DNA from 2 places in the Nocardiopsis sp. L17-MgMaSL7 genome. Region 1 is predicted to be linked to the other one. Evidence: predicted binding sites of a transcription regulator. Region 1 holds the regulator's gene; the other holds the start of a gene.

Region 1 (8,741 bases):
CCCGCGTCGCGCAGCGCGCGGATCTTGTGCTCCTCGCGCGCCTTCGTCCCGACGAACTCCTCAATGTCGGGGTGGTCCACGTCGAGCACCACCATCTTGGCCGCGCGACGGGTGGCGCCGCCGGACTTGATGGTCCCGGCGGAGGCGTCCGCGCCGCGCATGAAGGAGACCGGGCCCGAAGCGGAGCCCCCGGAGGACAGCAGCTCCCGACTGGAGCGGATGCGCGACAGGTTCACCCCCGCGCCGGAGCCGCCCTTGAAGATCAGCCCCTCCTCCTTGTACCACTCCAGGATCGACTCCATCGTGTCCTCCACGGAGAGGATGAAGCACGCGGAGACCTGGGCCTTCGAGGTGGTGCCGACGTTGAACCAGACCGGGGAGTTGAAACTGAAGAGCTGGTGGGCCAGGGCGTACTTGAGTTCGTGGTCGAAGACCTCGGCGTCCTGGTCGGAGGCGAAGTAGCCGTGCTCGCGGCCGGTACTCGTGTAGACGCCGACGACGCGGTCGATGAGCTGTCTGAGGCTCGACTCGCGTTCCGGGGTGCCCACGGCCCCCCGGAAGTACTTGCTCGCCACGATCTGGGTGGCGTTCACCGACCAGGTGACGGGGAACTCGACGCCGTGCTGCTCGAAGTTGACGGTGCCGTCGCGCCAGTTGGTCATGACGACGTCGCGGAGTTCCCATTCGAGGGTGTCGTACGGATGGACGCCCTCGGTGGTGTTGACTCGGCCGATCGTCAGGCCCTTGCCCCCGCGCCTGGTCGTGCCGTTCGTCCTTCGCGTCATGGCGACCCCTCCCCGAAGGTCATGCGCGGACCCGGCGGTGACCGCGCGGACGTTCATGTGTGTTCGGGGTGGTGCGGAAGGCACGGTCTCTGCCCGGCTCTCCGCCCACCATGCGGCGGCCTCCGGGGTTACCCGGTGGTGTCGACCGCGGGTTCTCCCTCGCGGTCCTCCCGCAGGCTCGCGATCTCGGCCTCGAAGTCGGCGAGGCTCTCGAACCCACGGTAGACGCTCGCGAAGTGCAGGTAGGCGACCTCGTCCAGGTCACGCATGGGGCCCAGGATGGCCAGGCCGATCTCGTGGGCGGGCACCTCGGCCACGCCCCGGCCGCGGATCTCCTCCTCGACCTGCTGGCCGAGTTTGGCGAGGGCGTCCTCGGAGACGGGACGGCCCTGGCAGGCGCGGCGTACCCCGGCGATGATCTTGGTGCGGCTGAAGGGTTCGGTGACCCCGGACCGCTTGGCCACCATCAGCAGGACGGTCTCCTGGGTGGTGAAGCGCCGCTCGCAGACGGGGCAGGTCCTGCGGCGCCGGATGGCCGCGCCGTCGTCGGTGGACCTGCTGTCGATCACCCTGGTGTCCGGATGACGGCAGAACGGACAGTGCATCCCGGTTCACCTGGCTTTCCTGTACCCGACCAACAACCCTGGAGGTCTACTTAACCACAACTTATTGACCACAGCCCCCATGTCAACACCAGATGTTGTGGTCGAACCTAGGCGTTGGGGCGGACACCCGCAACCCTGCCGACGGCGTGTCCCCAAACCCGGAACAGGGGCGGCCAAGGAACGGGGTTCGAGGAGGTGGAAACGGGGATGCGCGGCTCCGGGAGACGAATCCAAGGATAAGGGGGCGCGGGCGCGCGGCTCGACGCCCGCCACGCCTCGGCGCCGACCGAATTCCCCCCTCTCCTGTCAGCACGGAGTGGCGGCGGGGCACGGCGAGACGAACCCCATACCGGAGCGCGCATTCCACGGACAACGGCCACGGCGAGCGTGTACACACATAAGTCCGGGCCACCGGAAATCGGGACGCGAAAACACAATGCGAAATCCGTGCGCGCCCTCGTCCACACGTTCTCGAACGCTTGTTTGATATCACCGTGTGCAACGACTAAAGTTGACCTTGATTTCACACCGGCTTCGCCGTCCGGTCCGCGTGGCCGATCCGGCCACACACAGGCCCTGACCGAACCGAACACCGAGGAGGCCCGGCCGTGCCGGAGGAGAACCCCGGAGCCGTCGGCTCCGGACCCACCACCGTTCTTTCGCCCGTGGACCCGGGCCCGCCCGGGTCCGACACCCCCAAGCTCACCGCACGTCAGCAGAGTGTCCTCAACTGCATCCAGCGGTACGTCCGGGAACGGGGTTACCCGCCGTCCATCCGGGAGATCGGCGACACGGTCGGCCTGTCCAGCCCCTCCAGCGTGGCGCACCAGCTCAAGGTGCTCCAGCGCAAGGGTTACCTGCACCGGGACCAGAACCGGCCGCGCGCCGTGGAGCTGCGCACCCCGGGCCGTGAGGCCTCCCAGACCCTCACCCAGGAGGAGCTCACCGCCGACTCCACCAGGGCGGCCTCGGTGCCGCTGGTCGGCCGGATCGCGGCCGGTGGCCCGATCCTGGCCGAGGAGGCCGTGGAGGACGTCCTGGCGCTGCCGCGTCAGCTGGTCGGCGAGGGCCGCCTGTTCATGCTCACCGTGGTCGGCGACTCCATGATCGACGCCGCGATCACCGACGGCGACCTGGTGGTGGTCCGTCAGCAGCAGACCGCCGAGAACGGTGACATCGTCGCGGCGATGCTGGACGACGAGGCCACCGTCAAGGTGCTGCGGCGGGAGCCGGACGGGCACGTGTGGCTGATGCCGCGCAACGACGCCTACGAGCCCATCCAGGGTGACGAGGCCACCATCCTCGGCAAGGTCGTCACGGTCATGCGCCGGGTCTGAGCCCAGGTCCCGGAGCCGGGGGTGGTGGGCGTGCCGATACGCTGAGGGCGTGTCGACACCTGCCTCCGCCCCCGTGTCCCCTTCCCCGAGCCGACCGCGCACTGCCCTGGCCGCGGCCCTGGTCGCCGGGGCCCTGCTGGTCTCCGCGTGTACGCCCAGCGACGGTGACGGCCCCGCGCTACCGGGTGCCGCCGGGCAGGAGCGCGAGGTCTCCTTCGAGGGTGGCGGTTTCACCGTGCCCGGCACCTTCACCGCTCCCTCCGGCGCCGGCGAGGGCTCCGTCCCGGGGGTGCTCATCGTCTCCGGCAGCGGCCCCACCGACCGGGACGGCAACGGCGCCGCGCGACCGGACGCCAACACCAACCTGAACCTCGCCCGGGTGCTGAGCGGTGCGGGCGCCGCTTCGCTGCGCTACGACAAGTTCGGCAGCGCCGATCCGGCCGACATGAGCGCGGCCGAGGAGGAGGCTCTCGACCAGCCGGTCGACCCCCTCGTCTTCGACCGGCAGATGGCCGCCGCCTACACGGAGCTGGTCTCCCAGCCCGAGGTGGACCCCGAGCGCACGGTCATCCTCGGCCACAGTGAGGGCGCCCTGTTCGCGCTGCGCGCCCACGAACTCCTCGACGCCGAACCCGCACTGGTGCTGGCCGCTCCGCCGGGCACCCGCATGCTGGATCTCATCGACCGCCAGGTGTCCGAGCAGATCCGCACCGCCGAGGCCCAGGGCGGTGTCGGCGAGGTGACCGCCGCGCGCATGCTCTCGGACCTGCGGGCGGGCCGGGCCGCCGTGCGCGCGGGCGGGGAGCTGCCCGAGAGCGACACCACGGGGCTGTTCGACGAGAACAGTGCGGACTACCTGACCTGGATCGACTCCTTCGACCCCGTGGAGCTGGCCGAGGGCCTGCCCGGGGACACCCCGGTACTGGTCCTGTGGGGCGACCAGGACGCCCAGGTGAACGAGGAGGAGGTCGACCGGCTCATGACCGGTCTGGACGGCGCCGAGCGGGTGGACCTGTCCGGGGTGGACCACATCCTGCGCGAGTACGACGACACCCCGGGGGCCGCCGCCCTCGACGCGGACCGTGCCTTCTCCCCCGACGTCACCCCGGCGCTGGAGCGGTTCCTCGACGGTCTCTGGTAGCCGACCCGGGAGCCGCTAGTCGTCCGCGGGCGCGGGCAGCTCTTCGACGACGGCGCGGGCGAGGATCTCGGCCTCCTCGGCGGCGGCCACACCGTCCATGGAACCGATCGCGTCGTAGTCTGTGGCGGCCGTGTAGCAGGACTCCACGTACAGGTTGGAGACCCGCACACCCACGCAGCCCACCTCGAAGGCACCCTCCTCGACCCAGGTGAGGGCCTCGTCCCCAAGGCCCTCCACGGGCTGGGCGTCGCTCTCACCGGCGGTGGAGCGCAGGGTTTCGGCGGCGGTCTCCGGGCCTGCCTCGACCGGGGCGGCGACCAGGACGAGGGTGGCGGCGGAGGGCACGGAGGCCCCCGCTCCCTCGGTAGTGGCCCAGCGACACTGCCACCCGGCCCCGAAGGGGTCCTGGGCGCTGCCGACGGTCTCCTCGATCTCCCTCTCGTAGCCGGGCACCAGCTCCTCCAGGGCCTCGGTCTCACCGGTCCCGCACTCGGGCGCGGCCTCGAACTCGCCCAGTTCCACGTCGTCCCGCAGCAGGAACCAGACAAGCCACGCGGCGAGCGCCAGCACGGCCACGACCAGGACGACGAGGAGGGTGACGGCCAGTCCCCGGCTCTGCGGCGGGGTGGTTCCGGGGTCCTCCGGCTGCCCGAAGGCGGGTGGGGGCCCGGGGTGGGGGGTGCTCACAGGGCCTCTCCCAGTTGTTCGGCGAAGGCCACGACGGTCTCCTGGGCGCGGTCGTAGGACATGGGGTCGTCCTCGTCCATGGCGCTGTAGGAGACGCGGACCAGCAGGTTGTCGCTGTGGAAGGCGAGTTCGGCGGTGCCGGGGACCTGGCCGCGCCAGACCTCGGCCTCGGCGCCGGTTCCCAGGGCCACGGAACGACCGCGAGCCGGGGCCATGGCGGTCTGGGCCCGGGCTGCGGACTCGTCACCGGTCACGGCCGGTTCGGCGGAGGCGTCGGTGAAGCGCGCGGACAGATCGACCCGCAGGACCCCCTGCTCCTCGGCGTCGAGTCCGGCGGTGGTCCACACGCAGGAGGTGCTCTCACCGCCCGCGAGGGGGCCGCCGTCGTCCGATTCCAGGACGGCACCGGGCAGCGCCTCGGCTATGGCCTCCTCCGGGACCACGCCGCACGGTGGCGCCGTGGTGTGGGCGTCACCGCCACGGGGTTGGTCCGGGTCTTTCCCCGTGAGCCAGAGACCGCCTCCGACAGCGGCGGCGGAGACCGCCACCGTGCCCGTCACCACGATCGCCGCCCGCACCCAGGGTCTGGGTCCGGAACCTGTCGCAGATCCCACCCGGCCACCGCCTCCCCATCAGTTGTCACGCCCAAGGTAGAGGGCGGTGGCCGCCACCGCGACCACCGCCCCGTGCGACGGATCAACCGACGACGATGTTCACCAGCTTGGGTGCGCGGACGATCACCTTGCGCACGGTCTTGTCACCGATGAAGCTCTGGGCCTTCTCCGAGGCCAGGGCCAGGCGCTCCAGCTCGGCGGCGTCGATGTCGGGGGACACCGAGAGCTTGTCGCGGACCTTGCTCTGCACCTGCACCACGCAGGTGACCGACTCCTGGACCAGCAGTTCCGGGTCGGCCTCGGGCCAGTTGCCGACGGCCACCGAGCCGCTGCGGCCCAGCTTCTCCCAGCCCTCCTCCGCGATGTAGGGCGCGAACAGGGACAGGGCGACGGCCACGAACTCGGCAGCCTCGCGGACGGCCGGGTCGGCGGCGCCGGGCCCGGAGTCGATCGCCTTGCGGGCGGCCGAGACCAGTTCCATGCAGCGGGCGATGGCGACGTTGAAGCGCTTGTCCTCGACCAGGGCCGTGATCTGGTCGATGGAGCGGTGCGTGAAGCGGCGCAGGTCGGTGTCGCCGGTGGAGGGGTCCGTTCCGGGAGCGCTGCCCGCACCGGCCTCACTCATCACCCGGTAGGCGCGGTTGAGGAACTTCTGCGCGGCGACCACGGACACGTCCGCCCAGTCCACGTCCTCCTCGGGCGGGGAGGCGAAGAGCATGGTCAGCCGGACCGCGTCCACACCGTAGGCGTCGATCTCCCTGCCCAGGTCCACGCCGTTGCCCAGCGACTTGGACATCGCCCGGCCCTCGTTGATGACCTGGCCCTGGTTGGTCAGACGGCGGAAGGGCTCGGTGAAGCCGACCATGCCCATGTCGTAGAGGACCTTGGTGAAGAAGCGCGCGTACATCAGGTGCAGCGTCGCGTGCTCCTTGCCGCCGATGTAGTGGTCGACGGGACCCCACTTGTTCACCTCCTCGGTGTCGAAGGGGGCCGTGTCCAGGTGCGAGGAGACGTAGCGCAGGAAGTACCAGGACGAGTCCACGAAGGTGTCCATGGTGTCGGTGTCGCGCTCGGCCGGACCGCCGCAGGACGGGCAGTCCACCTGCAGCCACTCCTTGGCGGCGGCCAGCGGGGAGATGCCCTTGGGGGCCAGCTCGGCGCCCTGGAGGTCGGGCAGGGTCACCGGCAGCTGCTCGTCGGGAACGGCCACCTCGCCGCAGGAGGGGCAGTGGACGATCGGGATCGGGGTGCCCCAGTAGCGCTGGCGGGACAGCAGCCAGTCGCGCAGGCGGAAGTTGACCGTGGCGTCGCCGGTGCCCCGCTCACGCAGGATGCCGATGATGCGCTCGATGGCGTCGGTCTTGGTCAGGCCGTCGAGGGGGCCGGAGTCGCGCAGGACGCCCTCGCCCGCGGTGGCGACGCCGGTCTCGGCGGGGTCGGCCTCACCGGTCTCGACCACGACCCGCACGGGCAGGTCGAAGGCGAGGGCGAAGTCGAGGTCGCGCTGGTCGTGGGCGGGCACCGCCATGACGGCGCCGTGGCCGTATCCGGCCAGAACGTAGTCGGCGGCCCAGACGGGCATGCGCTCGCCGTTGACCGGGTTGATCGCGTAACGGCCCAGGAACACTCCGGTCTTGGGGCGCTCGGTGGTCTGGCGTTCGATGTCGGAGAGCTTGGCGACCTCGGAACGGTAGTCCTCGAAGGCCTCGCGCTGCTCGGGCGCGCACAGCTCAGCGGCCAGGTCGGCGTCGGCGGCCACCACGAAGAAGGTGGCGCCGTAGAGGGTGTCGGGCCGGGTCGTGTAGACGGTGACCGGCTCGTCGCGGCCCTCGATCTCGAAGCGCACGTCGGCGCCGGTGGAGCGGCCGATCCAGTTGCGCTGCATAGCCAGGATCTCGTCCGGCCAGCGGCCGCCGTCCAGCTGGTCCATGTCGTCCAGCAGGCGCTGGGCGTAGTCGGTGATCTTGAAGTACCACTGGTTGAGGGCGCGGCGCTCGACGTCGGCGCCGCAGCGCTCACATTTGCCCTGCACGACCTGCTCGTTGGCGAGCACCGTCTGGTCCTGGGGGCACCAGTTGACCAGGCCGTCCTTGCGGTAGGCCAGCCCGCGTTCGAAGAAGCGGGTGAACAGCCACTGGTTCCACTTGTAGTACTCGGGGTCACTGGTGTGCAGGCGGTGCGACCAGTCCAGGGCCAGGCCGTAGCGGCGCATCGAGGAGGCCTGGGTCTCGATGTTGGCGTACGTCCACTTGTAGGGGTGGTCGTTGTTCTTGATGGCCGCGTTCTCGGCGGGCAGGCCGAAGGAGTCCCAGCCGACCGGGTGCAGGACGTTGTCGCCGCGCTGGAAGCGGTAGCGGCCGATCACGTCACCGATGGCGTAGGCCTCCGCGTGGCCCATGTGCAGGTCACCGGAGGGGTAGGAGAACATGTCGACGATGTACGAGCGGGGGCGGGTGTCCCCCGGGTCCGTGTCGGCCTCGAACGGAAGCTCGGCGGCCCAGCGCGCCTGCCACTTGTCCTGGAGGGCGCGGGCGTCGTAGGTGTCGCCCGTCGTCTGGTCGCCGTCTACCGCTGTCATCGCTGAGTGTTCCTTAGCCGGTTCTGGGTGTGTTGCCTTCAGGTTAGCGGCTGCGGTACACGGCCGAAGACCGGTTTCCCGCCGTCCGGGCCGGGACCCCGAACAGGGCTGGCCTCACGGAGGGTGACCAGCGCACCGGTGGTTTTCCGGACCCTGCGCCCCTCCACACCGACCGCCCGGTTTGTTACTCTGCCGTCAAAGTGGCGCAGAACACGCGATCCAGGTCACACCTGGCATGCGTTTCACCTGTCCGGATTCACATGTCTGCGGGAGGCCCCCATGTTCAACCTGTCCGTGCTCCTTGAGGACGGCGCCCGTTCCGCGCCCGAGAAGGAGTGCCTGGTCTTCGGCGACACCCGGCTCAACTACGCGATCACCGACATGATCGCCAACCAGGTGGCCAACCTCCTGGTCTCCAGGGGGGTGCGCCCGGGCGACCGGGTGGCGCTGGCCAGCCCCAACCTGCCGTACTTCCCGTTCGTGTACTTCGGCGCGCTCAAGGCGGGGGCCGTGGTCGTCCCGCTGAACGTCCTGCTCACCCCGCGCGAGCTCGCCTACCACCTGGAGGACTCGGGCGCCAAGGCGCTCTTCGCCTTCACCGGAACCCCCGACCTCCCGCTGGGGCAGCGTTCCTTCGAGGCGTTCGGCCAGGTGGACGGCTGCGAGATCTTCGTGGACATGCCGGCCACCGCAGGAGCCACCGAGTCCACCATCGAAGGCGCCGAGACGATCTGGGCGGCCCTGGCCGGACAACCCGGCACCTTCGAGACCGTGCAGTCCGGGGCCGACGACACGGCCGTCATCATCTACACCAGCGGCACCACCGGCAAGCCCAAGGGCGCCGAGCTGAGCCACAACAACCTGATGATGAACGCGGTGGTCGCCTCCAACCTGGTCAACGCGCACCCCGACGGCCGCGACGTGTCCCTGACCGTCCTCCCCCTGTTCCACATCTTCGGGCAGACGGTGATGCTCAACGCGTCGCTGTACCGCC
Region 2 (8,741 bases), on a different contig from region 1:
TCACCGCTCGGCTCGGGTGCCGGTTCCTCCAGGGACGCGCTCCCCGCGTCGGGCCCGTACCCGCTGTTCAGCAGAGCCGGGAGGGTGAGAACGCCCATCACCAGCAGGGCCGCGAGCGCGGCGGCGCCGATCCACAGCGGAGCACGGGAACGCCGTGGGCGGGCGGCCGGGGGAGTCGGTGGCGCCACCGGTGGCGCCTGGCGCACGGGGGGCGCATGGGGGCCGGAAGCCTGGGAGTCGAGCAGCGCCAACGCCCGCTCCGGGAGCAGGCGCCGCCGCGGGTCCCGCACCAGCAGCCCGTTCACCACGGCGGCCACCGGGCCACGGGCGGGCACCTGTGGGACGGGCTGCGTGAGCACCGCGGTGAGGGTCGAGGTGAGCGTGTCCCGCTTGAACGGGGAATCCCCGGCCAGCGCCGCGAACAGGGTGGCTCCCAGACTCCACAGGTCCGAGACCGCGCTGGTCTCGTCGTCCTCCAGCCGTTCGGGAGCCGCGTAGGCGGCCGTGCCGAGAATGGTCCCGGTGCCGGTCAGCGCCGTGCCCTCGTGGTCGGGCAGGTTGGCGATGCCGAAGTCGGTCAGGACCGGCCGGGCACCGCCCTCGCTCAGCATGATGTTGGCGGGCTTGACGTCGCGGTGGATCACCCCGGCCCGGTGGGCGGCCCACAGAGCGCCCAGCAGGGGGCGGGCGATCCGTTCGACCTCGGCCTCGGGCAGGGGGCCCGCGCGCCTGAGCCGCTCCCGCAGCGACTCACCGTCCAGCAGCTCCATGACGATGTACGTGATCCCGCCCTCGTCCAGGACGTCGTGCACGGTCACCACCGACGGGTGGGAGACACGCGCCGCCGCCTGGGCCTCGCGCACCATCCGGGCGCGGGCGCGTTCACGCTCACGAGGGGGCATGTCGTGGGGGAGGTGGACCTCCTTGACCGCCACCTCCCGGTTCAGGCCGGTGTCGTGGGCGCGCCACACCGTGCCCATGGCCCCGCTGCCCAGCTCCCCCAGGAACGTGTAACGACCGACCGACCCGCGCGGGGAGGGCTGGTTGAGGTTCGCGGTGGGGCCCGAGGGGTCCGGGGGATCGGTGGGGTGCATGGACCCATTCTCTCAAAACCGCGAAGCGGGACGAAAGCGAAGGTGGTCCTCCCGGGACAGGTGCGGGCCCGCCCGTCAGCCGTCCCCGAGCGGCCGCGCCATCGCGAGCCTGGGGCGGACCATGATCCCCGCCCGTTCCTCGGCCTCCCACTGCCGCTCCAACTCGGGGCCCCACTCCGCCCGCGGCAGCTCCTCGAAGCCCCGACACGCGTACCAGGGGCCGTTCCAGGGCAGGTCCCGGAAGGTGGTGAGGGTGACCCGCCCGTGCCCGTCCTCCCGCGCGCGGGCGCAGACGGCCTCCAGGAGCGCCCCTCCGATCCCGCGCCGACCGTGGTCGGGGTGGACGGCGAGCTGTTCGAGGTGGACGGCGCCGTCCAGGGTGACCGTGGCGGCCAGGCCACACACGCCCTGGCCGGTGACGGCCACCAGGACCCGCTCCACGTGGTCGAGCATCTCCCGGGGGTCGTCCGGCGGGAGGTCGAGCCCGGCTTCGGCGAACAGCGTGTCCGCGGCCAGGGACACCTCCACCAGGGCGTTGGTGTCCTCGGGCCTCATGGGACGGATGACGAGTGGCAAGGCCACCTCCTGCGTGCGGATTCGTGCGAACGAGGGTGATCCTCGCGCACCACCCGGCTCCCATGCCAGTGGATTCCTCCGCACTCAACGCCGCAGCCGCAGCCCCTTCGGGGTGACGTGGAACCCGGCCGAGACCAGGGCCGTGTCCACCGGGGTGCCGAACACCTCCGCACCGTCCGCGCGTTCCACCGTCAACGACTCCACGGCGCCCGAGAGCACCAGCTCCGCCACCGTGCGGGCCGCCCGCCCCAGCAGCGCCGGGGTGGAACCGAAGGTGAGCACCGACCGGCCGCCCCGACCCACGAACAGGGTCAGCCGACCGCCGTCCAGCACCACCAGCGCGCCCGCCACCCGGCCAGGCCGGTGGGACGCCTCCACACCCGCCGAGCCCGCGGGCCAGGACAGCGCGGCACCGTACGGGTTGGCGGGATCCGTGGCGGCCAGCACCACGGGCGGCGTCGGACCGCCGGGCTCCTCATCGGACAGCGCCCGCAGCCGGTCCACCGCGCCGGGCAGCGCGAACTGCGCACCGCCCAACCCCTCCACGAAGTAGCCGCGGCGCACCCGACCCGCCTCCTCCATGGAGCGCAGCACCCGGTACTCGTCCGAGGAGATGCCCCGCCCCTGCTGCCCCTTGAGCAGGATCCCGTCACGTTCGAGCCGCGCCTCCACCCGCGCCAACGTGCGGCGGGTCGGGTCCGGGTCGGGGACCGGCAGGGCCGACCAGCGGCCCGCCGCCGTGGGGGGACCGGACCGCGTGGGCATGACCGGGCGCCGCCGGGCCCGGGAGGAGCCGCTCCGCGTGACGGGGCCCGCTCCCAGCACGGCACGCAGCGGGGCCAGGGTGTCGTTGGTGACGCACCCCGCCCACACCAGTCGCCACACGGCCGCCACCAGGTCCGCGTCGGAGACCACCGCCCCGTCCATGGCGCGGGCGACGCGGTCGGACACGTCCCGGAAGAACAGCGCCCCGCCCTCCCGCAGCACCCCCAGGACGGTCTCGGCGAGCGAACCCTCCTCCGGCGGGACCGGATCGGGCAGCAGCAGCGGAGCCTCGTCCGCCGGGACCAGCGTCAACCAGCCGTCCTCACCCGGCAGTGCCCCGGTCCCCGCCCACACGACCTCCCCGGCCTGGGTGAGCGAGTCCAGGGCCACGGGGGCGTAACCCTCCACCCTGGTGGCCAGCACCGTCGACTCCAGGGACGAGGCCACCAACGGGGCACCGCGCAGCGACTCCACCGCCTCGAACACCGCGTCCGGTCCGCGCAGGCGCGCGTCGGGGACCGCCCGCTGCCACAGCGGCGCGAACCGGGCCAGCGCCCGGGGCTCGACCGGCTCGACCTCCCTGCGCAACCGGGCGACCGAACCCCGCCGCAGACGGCGCAGCACGTCGTCGTCGCACCACTCGGTACCGCTGCCGCCGGGCCGGAACCCGCCCCGGGCCACCCGGCCGCGCCCGGACAGCTCCCGCAGGGCGCCCTCCACCACCTCACGGCCCAGCCCCAGCCGTCCGGCGGCCTCCGCCGAGGTGAACGGCGCGTGCGTGCGCGCGTACCGGGACACCAGGTCCACCACCGGCTCCGCCACCGGTTCCAGGAACACTTCCGGGACCCCGGGCGGCGGCTCGGCGCCCAGGGCGTCGCGCAGCCGGGCCGCGTCCTCCACCGCGCACCACCGCTCGGCCCCGGCCACCCGCATCCGCACCACGCGACCGGCGCCCTCCAGCTCCTCCAGCCACTCCCGCCGCGCACCCCGCTCGACCGCCTCGGCGGTGGTCAGCGGCCCCACCTCCCGCAGCAGGTCGGCCGCACCCTCCAGGTCCCGCACCGGTGCGGCGGTCCGCTGCAACAGGGCGTCGGTGTGTTCCACCACCTCCGGATCCAGCAGCTCCCGCAGGTCCGCGCCGCCCAGCAGGTCCGCCAACAGCGACGCGTCCAGGGTGAGCGCCTGCGCGCGCAGTTCGGCGGCGGGGGCGTCCCCCTCGTACAGGAAGGCCGCCGTGTACTCCATCAGCAGCGACCGGGCGAACGGCGAGGCCTGCGGGGTCTCCACCTCCACCACCCTCATCCGGCGCGCCCGGACGTCGGTGAGCACCTCCGCGAGCGCGGGCACGTCGAACACGTCCCGCAGACACTCGCGCACCGTCTCCAACACGATCGGGAACGACCCGTAGCGGCCCGCCACCGACAACAGGTGCTGGGCCCGCAACCGCTGCTGCCACAACGGCATCCGCCGGTCCGGGCGCTGGCGGGGCAACAGCAGCGCCCGCGCCGCGCACTCGCGGAACCGGGACGCGAACAGCGCCGACCCGGTGAGCTCGTCGGTGACCACGGCCTCCACGGTCTCCGGGTCCAACGACACCAGGTCGGCCAGCTCACCCGCCCGCAGAATGCCGCCCGACTCCACGTCCGGCAGCCGCAGCACGATCCCGTCGTCACCGTGCACCACCTGGGCGTCCGTCCCGAACCGTTCCCGGGCCCGACCGGCGATCGCCAGCGCCCACGGCGCGTGCACCCGGGCCCCCAGCGGTGAGTGCACCACCGCGCGCCAGTCGCCCACCTGGTCGCGGAAGCGCTCGATCACCACCGTGCGGTCGTCGGGCACGCTCCCGGTCGCCTCCCGCTGGTCGGCCACGTACTCCACGAGGTTGTCGGCGGCCCAGTCGTCCAGCCCGGCGGTCGTGGCCAGCTCACGCCCCGCCACCTGGTCGCGTTCGGCAAGCTGACGGGTCATCGCGCCCACCGCACGGCCCAGTTCCGCCGGGCGGCCGAGCGCGTCCGCCTTCCAGAACGGCATCCGACCCGGCCGTCCCGGTGCGGGGGAGACCATCACGCGGTCAGCGGTGATCGCCTCGATCCGCCACGAGGTCGAACCCAGCACGAACACGTCGCCCACACGGGACTCGTAGACCATCTCCTCGTCCAGCTCACCGACGCGGGTCGGCGCCCTGCTCGTCGACTCCGAGGCCAGGTGCACTCCGTACAAGCCCCGGTCCGGGATGGTGCCGCCGCTGATCACCGCCAGCCGCTGAGCGCCCGGCCGCGACCGCAGCACGTCCTCGTCCCGGTCCCACACCAGGCGCGGGCGCAGCTCGGCGAACTCGTCCGAGGGGTAGCGGCCCGACAGCATGTCCAGCACCGACTCCAGTACCGCGTCGCTCAGGTCCGCGAAGGGCGCCGCGCGTCGCACCAGCGCCGCGAGCCCGGGCACCGTCCAGTCGTCCATCGCCACCATGGCCACGACCTGCTGCGACAGCACGTCCAGGGGGTCGCGAGGCATCTCCAGCCGTTCGATCCCGCCCGCGCGCATGCGTTCTGTCACCACGGTGGTCGCCAGCAGGTCGCCCCGGTACTGCGGCAGGAACACCCCGCGTGAGGTCTCGCCCACCTGGTGGCCCGCGCGGCCGACCCGCTGGAGGCCGCTGGCCACCGACGGGGGAGCGGCCACCTGCACCACCAGGTCCACCGCGCCCATGTCCACCCCGAGTTCGAGGCTGGAGGTGGCCACCACACACCGCAGCCGCCCCGCCTTGAGGTCGTCCTCGATGAGCTCCCGCTCGGCCTTGGACACGGAGCCGTGGTGGGCGCGCGCGATCACCGGCGCCCCGCCCCGGCTCTGCTCGGACTGGCCGATCACCTGGGCGGCCACCTCCTCGTCGGGGAGGGTTCCGTCGACGCGTTCGGCGTGGAGGTCGTTGAGCCGGGCACACAGCTTCTCGGCGGTGCGGCGGCCGTTGGTGAACACGATGGTGGAGCGGTTGGCCTCGACCAGATCCAGCACCCGGCGCTCCATGTGCGGCCAGACCGAGCCCCGGCTCATGGTGTTGCCCGCGCGCGGGTCCGGGGACAGGCCCTCGGCCGTGGCGGCCGGGCTCCCGGGTTCGTCCAGATCGGGCACGGACGCCTCCACGCGCAGATCCATGCGGGGGGTGTCCGGCGGGGCCACGATCACGGCGCCGCCGGTTCCGGTGGCGCCCTGACCGGTGCCGCTCAGGTAGGCGGCGACGGTCTCCCTCGGACGAACCGTGGCGGACAGGCCGATCCGCTGGGCCGGGCGGTCCAGCAGGGCGGACAGGCGCTCCAGGCTCAGTGCCAGGTGGGCGCCGCGCTTGGTCCCGGCCAGGGCGTGCACCTCGTCCACGATGACCGTCTCCACCCCGGAGAGGCCCTCACGGGCCCTGGAGGTCAGGACCAGGAAGAGGGACTCGGGTGTGGTGATGAGGACGTCCGGGGGATGGGTGGCCATCCGGCGCCGCTCCTGGGCGGGGGTGTCGCCGGTGCGCACCCCCACGGTGACCGGTGACAGGACCTCCCCACCGCCCTCGGCGGCCGTGGCGATCCCCGCGAGCGGCTGGCGGAGGTTGCGCTCCACGTCCACGGCCAGGGCCTTGAGCGGCGACACGTACAGGACCCGGCAGCGCTTCGAGCGGTCCGTCGGCACCGGGGCGTGGGTGAGCCGGTCCAGGGACCACAGGAAGGCCGACAGCGTCTTGCCCGAGCCGGTCGGCGCCACCACCAGTGTGTCCCGGCCGGAGGCGACCGTCCGCCAGGCCTCGGTCTGGGCGGCCGTGGGCCCGTCCGGGAAGGCCCGACCGAACCAGGCCCGGGTCGCCGTGCCGAAGGGTGCCAGGGGGTCGGTCGCTCCGCTCATCGCACCAGTCTGCCCAAGGGGTCCGACAGATCGCCGCAGGACACCCGGGACCGCGGACCGGCGGGAACTCGTCCTGTGGACGAGGCCCAGCGGCTCCCTCCGGTCACCCATACTGGGGCCGATGAGACTCACTGTTTTCTGGCACAACATGCACGCCCAGTTCGGCGAGGCCTACGCGGACAGCCTGGCCAAGGACTACGTCATCGAGAAGCTCGGCTCCCGTACGGTCAACCAGGCGCTGGCCGACGGGACCTCGGCCAAGGAGGTGTGGCGGGCCGTGTGTGACGCGTTCGACCTTCCCGCCTCCGTCCGCTGAGCCGGCCTCCTCCCCACACACGTAAAAACCGAGACGCCGGGGGTTCGTACCGGATTTCGAACATGAGTTCGGGTAGTCTGGGTTCTCGGTGGGCGGACGTGGAGCGTCGCGATTGTCGTACCGACCGCGTAGCGTCATGCGCATCATGAAGAAAAAGGCATCAACCCAACAGGGGAATCCCGTGGCATCTGGAGACCGAGACAAGGCTCTCGAAACAGCGCTCGCGCAGATCGAGCGGCAGTTCGGCAAGGGCTCCGTCATGCGGCTGGGGGACGACGACCGTCCGCCGATCGAGGCGATCCCCACCGGCGCCATCGCGCTGGACGTCGCCCTGGGCATCGGAGGCCTGCCCAAGGGCCGGGTCGTCGAGGTCTACGGCCCCGAGTCCAGCGGTAAGACCACCGTCGCCCTGCACGCGGTGGCCAGCGCCCAGAAGATGGGCGGCATCGCCGCCTTCGTCGACGCCGAGCACGCGCTCGACCCCGAGTACGCCAAGAAGATCGGCGTCGACACCGACAACCTCCTCCTGTCCCAGCCGGACACCGGTGAGCAGGCGCTGGAGATCGTCGACATGCTCATCCGCTCCGGCGCCGTCTCGATCATCGTGATCGACTCCGTGGCGGCCCTGGTGCCCCGCGCCGAGATCGAGGGCGAGATGGGCGACAGCCACGTCGGCCTCCAGGCCCGGCTCATGTCCCAGGCGCTGCGCAAGATCGCCGGTGCCCTGCACTCCACCGGCACCACCGCGATCTTCATCAACCAGCTCCGCGAGAAGGTCGGCGTCATGTTCGGCTCGCCGGAGACCACCACCGGTGGCAAGGCGCTGAAGTTCTACGCCTCGGTCCGCCTGGACGTACGCCGCATCGAGACGCTCAAGGACGGCACCGACGCGGTCGGCAACCGTACCCGCGTCAAGGTCGTCAAGAACAAGGTCGCGCCGCCCTTCAAGCAGGCGGAGTTCGACATCCTCTACGGTGTCGGCGTCTCCCGCGAGGGCAGCCTCATCGACCTGGGCGTGGAGCACGCCATCGTGCGCAAGTCCGGCGCCTGGTACACCTACGACGGCACCCAGCTCGGGCAGGGCAAGGAGAACGCCCGGAACTTCCTGCGCGAGAACGTGGACGTGGCCAAGGAGATCGAGAAGAAGATCAAGGAGAAGCTGGGCATCCCCGGACAGGGTGACGACAGCGCCTCCAGCGCCTCCAGCCCCGCCGAGCCCAAGGCCGACCCGGTCAAGGCCGAGGAGCCCAAGGCCCCCGCCAAGCGCGCCGCGGCCAAGACCACCAAGGCCGCCGCCCCGGATGCGTGAGCGGCGCCGGTCACCCGACCGCACCGGACCGGCCGAGGCCGATCCGGTGAGCGCCGACGAGGAGACCGCTCCGGGCGGGCAGCCCGGAGCGGACCTCGAGAACAAGGCCAGGAACCTGGTCCTGCGGATGCTCACCCACTCACCGCGCACCCGGGCCCAGCTGGAGCGCTCCCTGCACCGCAGGGAGTACCCGGACGAGGTGGTGGAGGGGGTCCTCAACGGCCTCGACGAGGCCGGGCTGATCGACGACGCCGCCTTCGCCCAGGCCTGGGTCACCTCCCGGCAGTACGGCAGGCACCTGTCCCGCCGTGCCCTGACCCAGGAGCTGCGCACCCGGGGAGTGGAGGAGGAGACCGTCCGTGAGGCGGTCGCCGAGGTCAGCGACGAGGACGAGCAGGAGGCCGCCCGCGCGCTGGCCCGCAAGAGCCTGCGCGGGAGCCGCAGCAAGGAGAAGGAGGCCCGCGTCCGCCGTGCCCTGGGCGTCCTGGCCCGCAAGGGCTACCCGGGGGGCCTGTCCTACCGCATCGTCCGTGAGGAGATGGAACAGGAAGGCCTGGAGGCCGACCCGGACCCCCCCGACTTCTAGCGCCCACTCAGCAACCCCGCCGAACCCGTGGCACAGGCGGGCAGGGCCGTTTCGGCCCGGGGGCACCGCGAAGCTACGCGGGTGCTAGCTTCCTCTTCTGTGACGGAACACCAGGACAAGACCAGGGCCGCCTACGACGGGGTCGTCGAGCTGTACGCGTCGATGTTCGCGGGGCGGTTGGAGACACAGCCGTTCTCGCGGAACATGATC

Evidence for each region. The regulator LexA, encoded in region 1, represses DNA repair genes until DNA is damaged. The targets are predictions, from matches to a motif close to TCGAACANNTGTTCGA.
Region 2: recA (recombinase RecA) is a predicted target of LexA. The motif match lies at 6,693-6,708, and genes of this name have one in related genera.

What each region holds. Positions count from the first base shown of each region.
Region 1 covers NZ_QGTF01000002.1:402,976-411,716, forward strand. Annotated here, with positions in the region: gene BDW27_RS04430 (vitamin B12-dependent ribonucleotide reductase) at 1-785, opposite strand, end outside; gene nrdR (transcriptional regulator NrdR) at 914-1,390, opposite strand; gene lexA (transcriptional repressor LexA) at 1,999-2,727, shown strand; gene BDW27_RS04445 (S9 family peptidase) at 2,777-3,868, shown strand; gene BDW27_RS04450 (hypothetical protein) at 3,884-4,555, opposite strand; gene BDW27_RS04455 (hypothetical protein) at 4,552-5,169, opposite strand; gene leuS (leucine--tRNA ligase) at 5,252-7,747, opposite strand; gene BDW27_RS04465 (long-chain fatty acid--CoA ligase) at 8,027-8,741, shown strand, end outside.
Region 2 covers NZ_QGTF01000001.1:239,167-247,907, reverse strand. Annotated here, with positions in the region: gene BDW27_RS01065 (serine/threonine-protein kinase) at 1-1,094, opposite strand, end outside; gene BDW27_RS01060 (GNAT family N-acetyltransferase) at 1,170-1,649, opposite strand; gene BDW27_RS01055 (ATP-dependent helicase) at 1,755-6,320, opposite strand; gene BDW27_RS01050 (DUF3046 domain-containing protein) at 6,442-6,636, shown strand; gene recA (recombinase RecA) at 6,773-7,945, shown strand; gene BDW27_RS01040 (regulatory protein RecX) at 7,938-8,531, shown strand; gene BDW27_RS01035 (class I SAM-dependent methyltransferase) at 8,631-8,741, shown strand, end outside.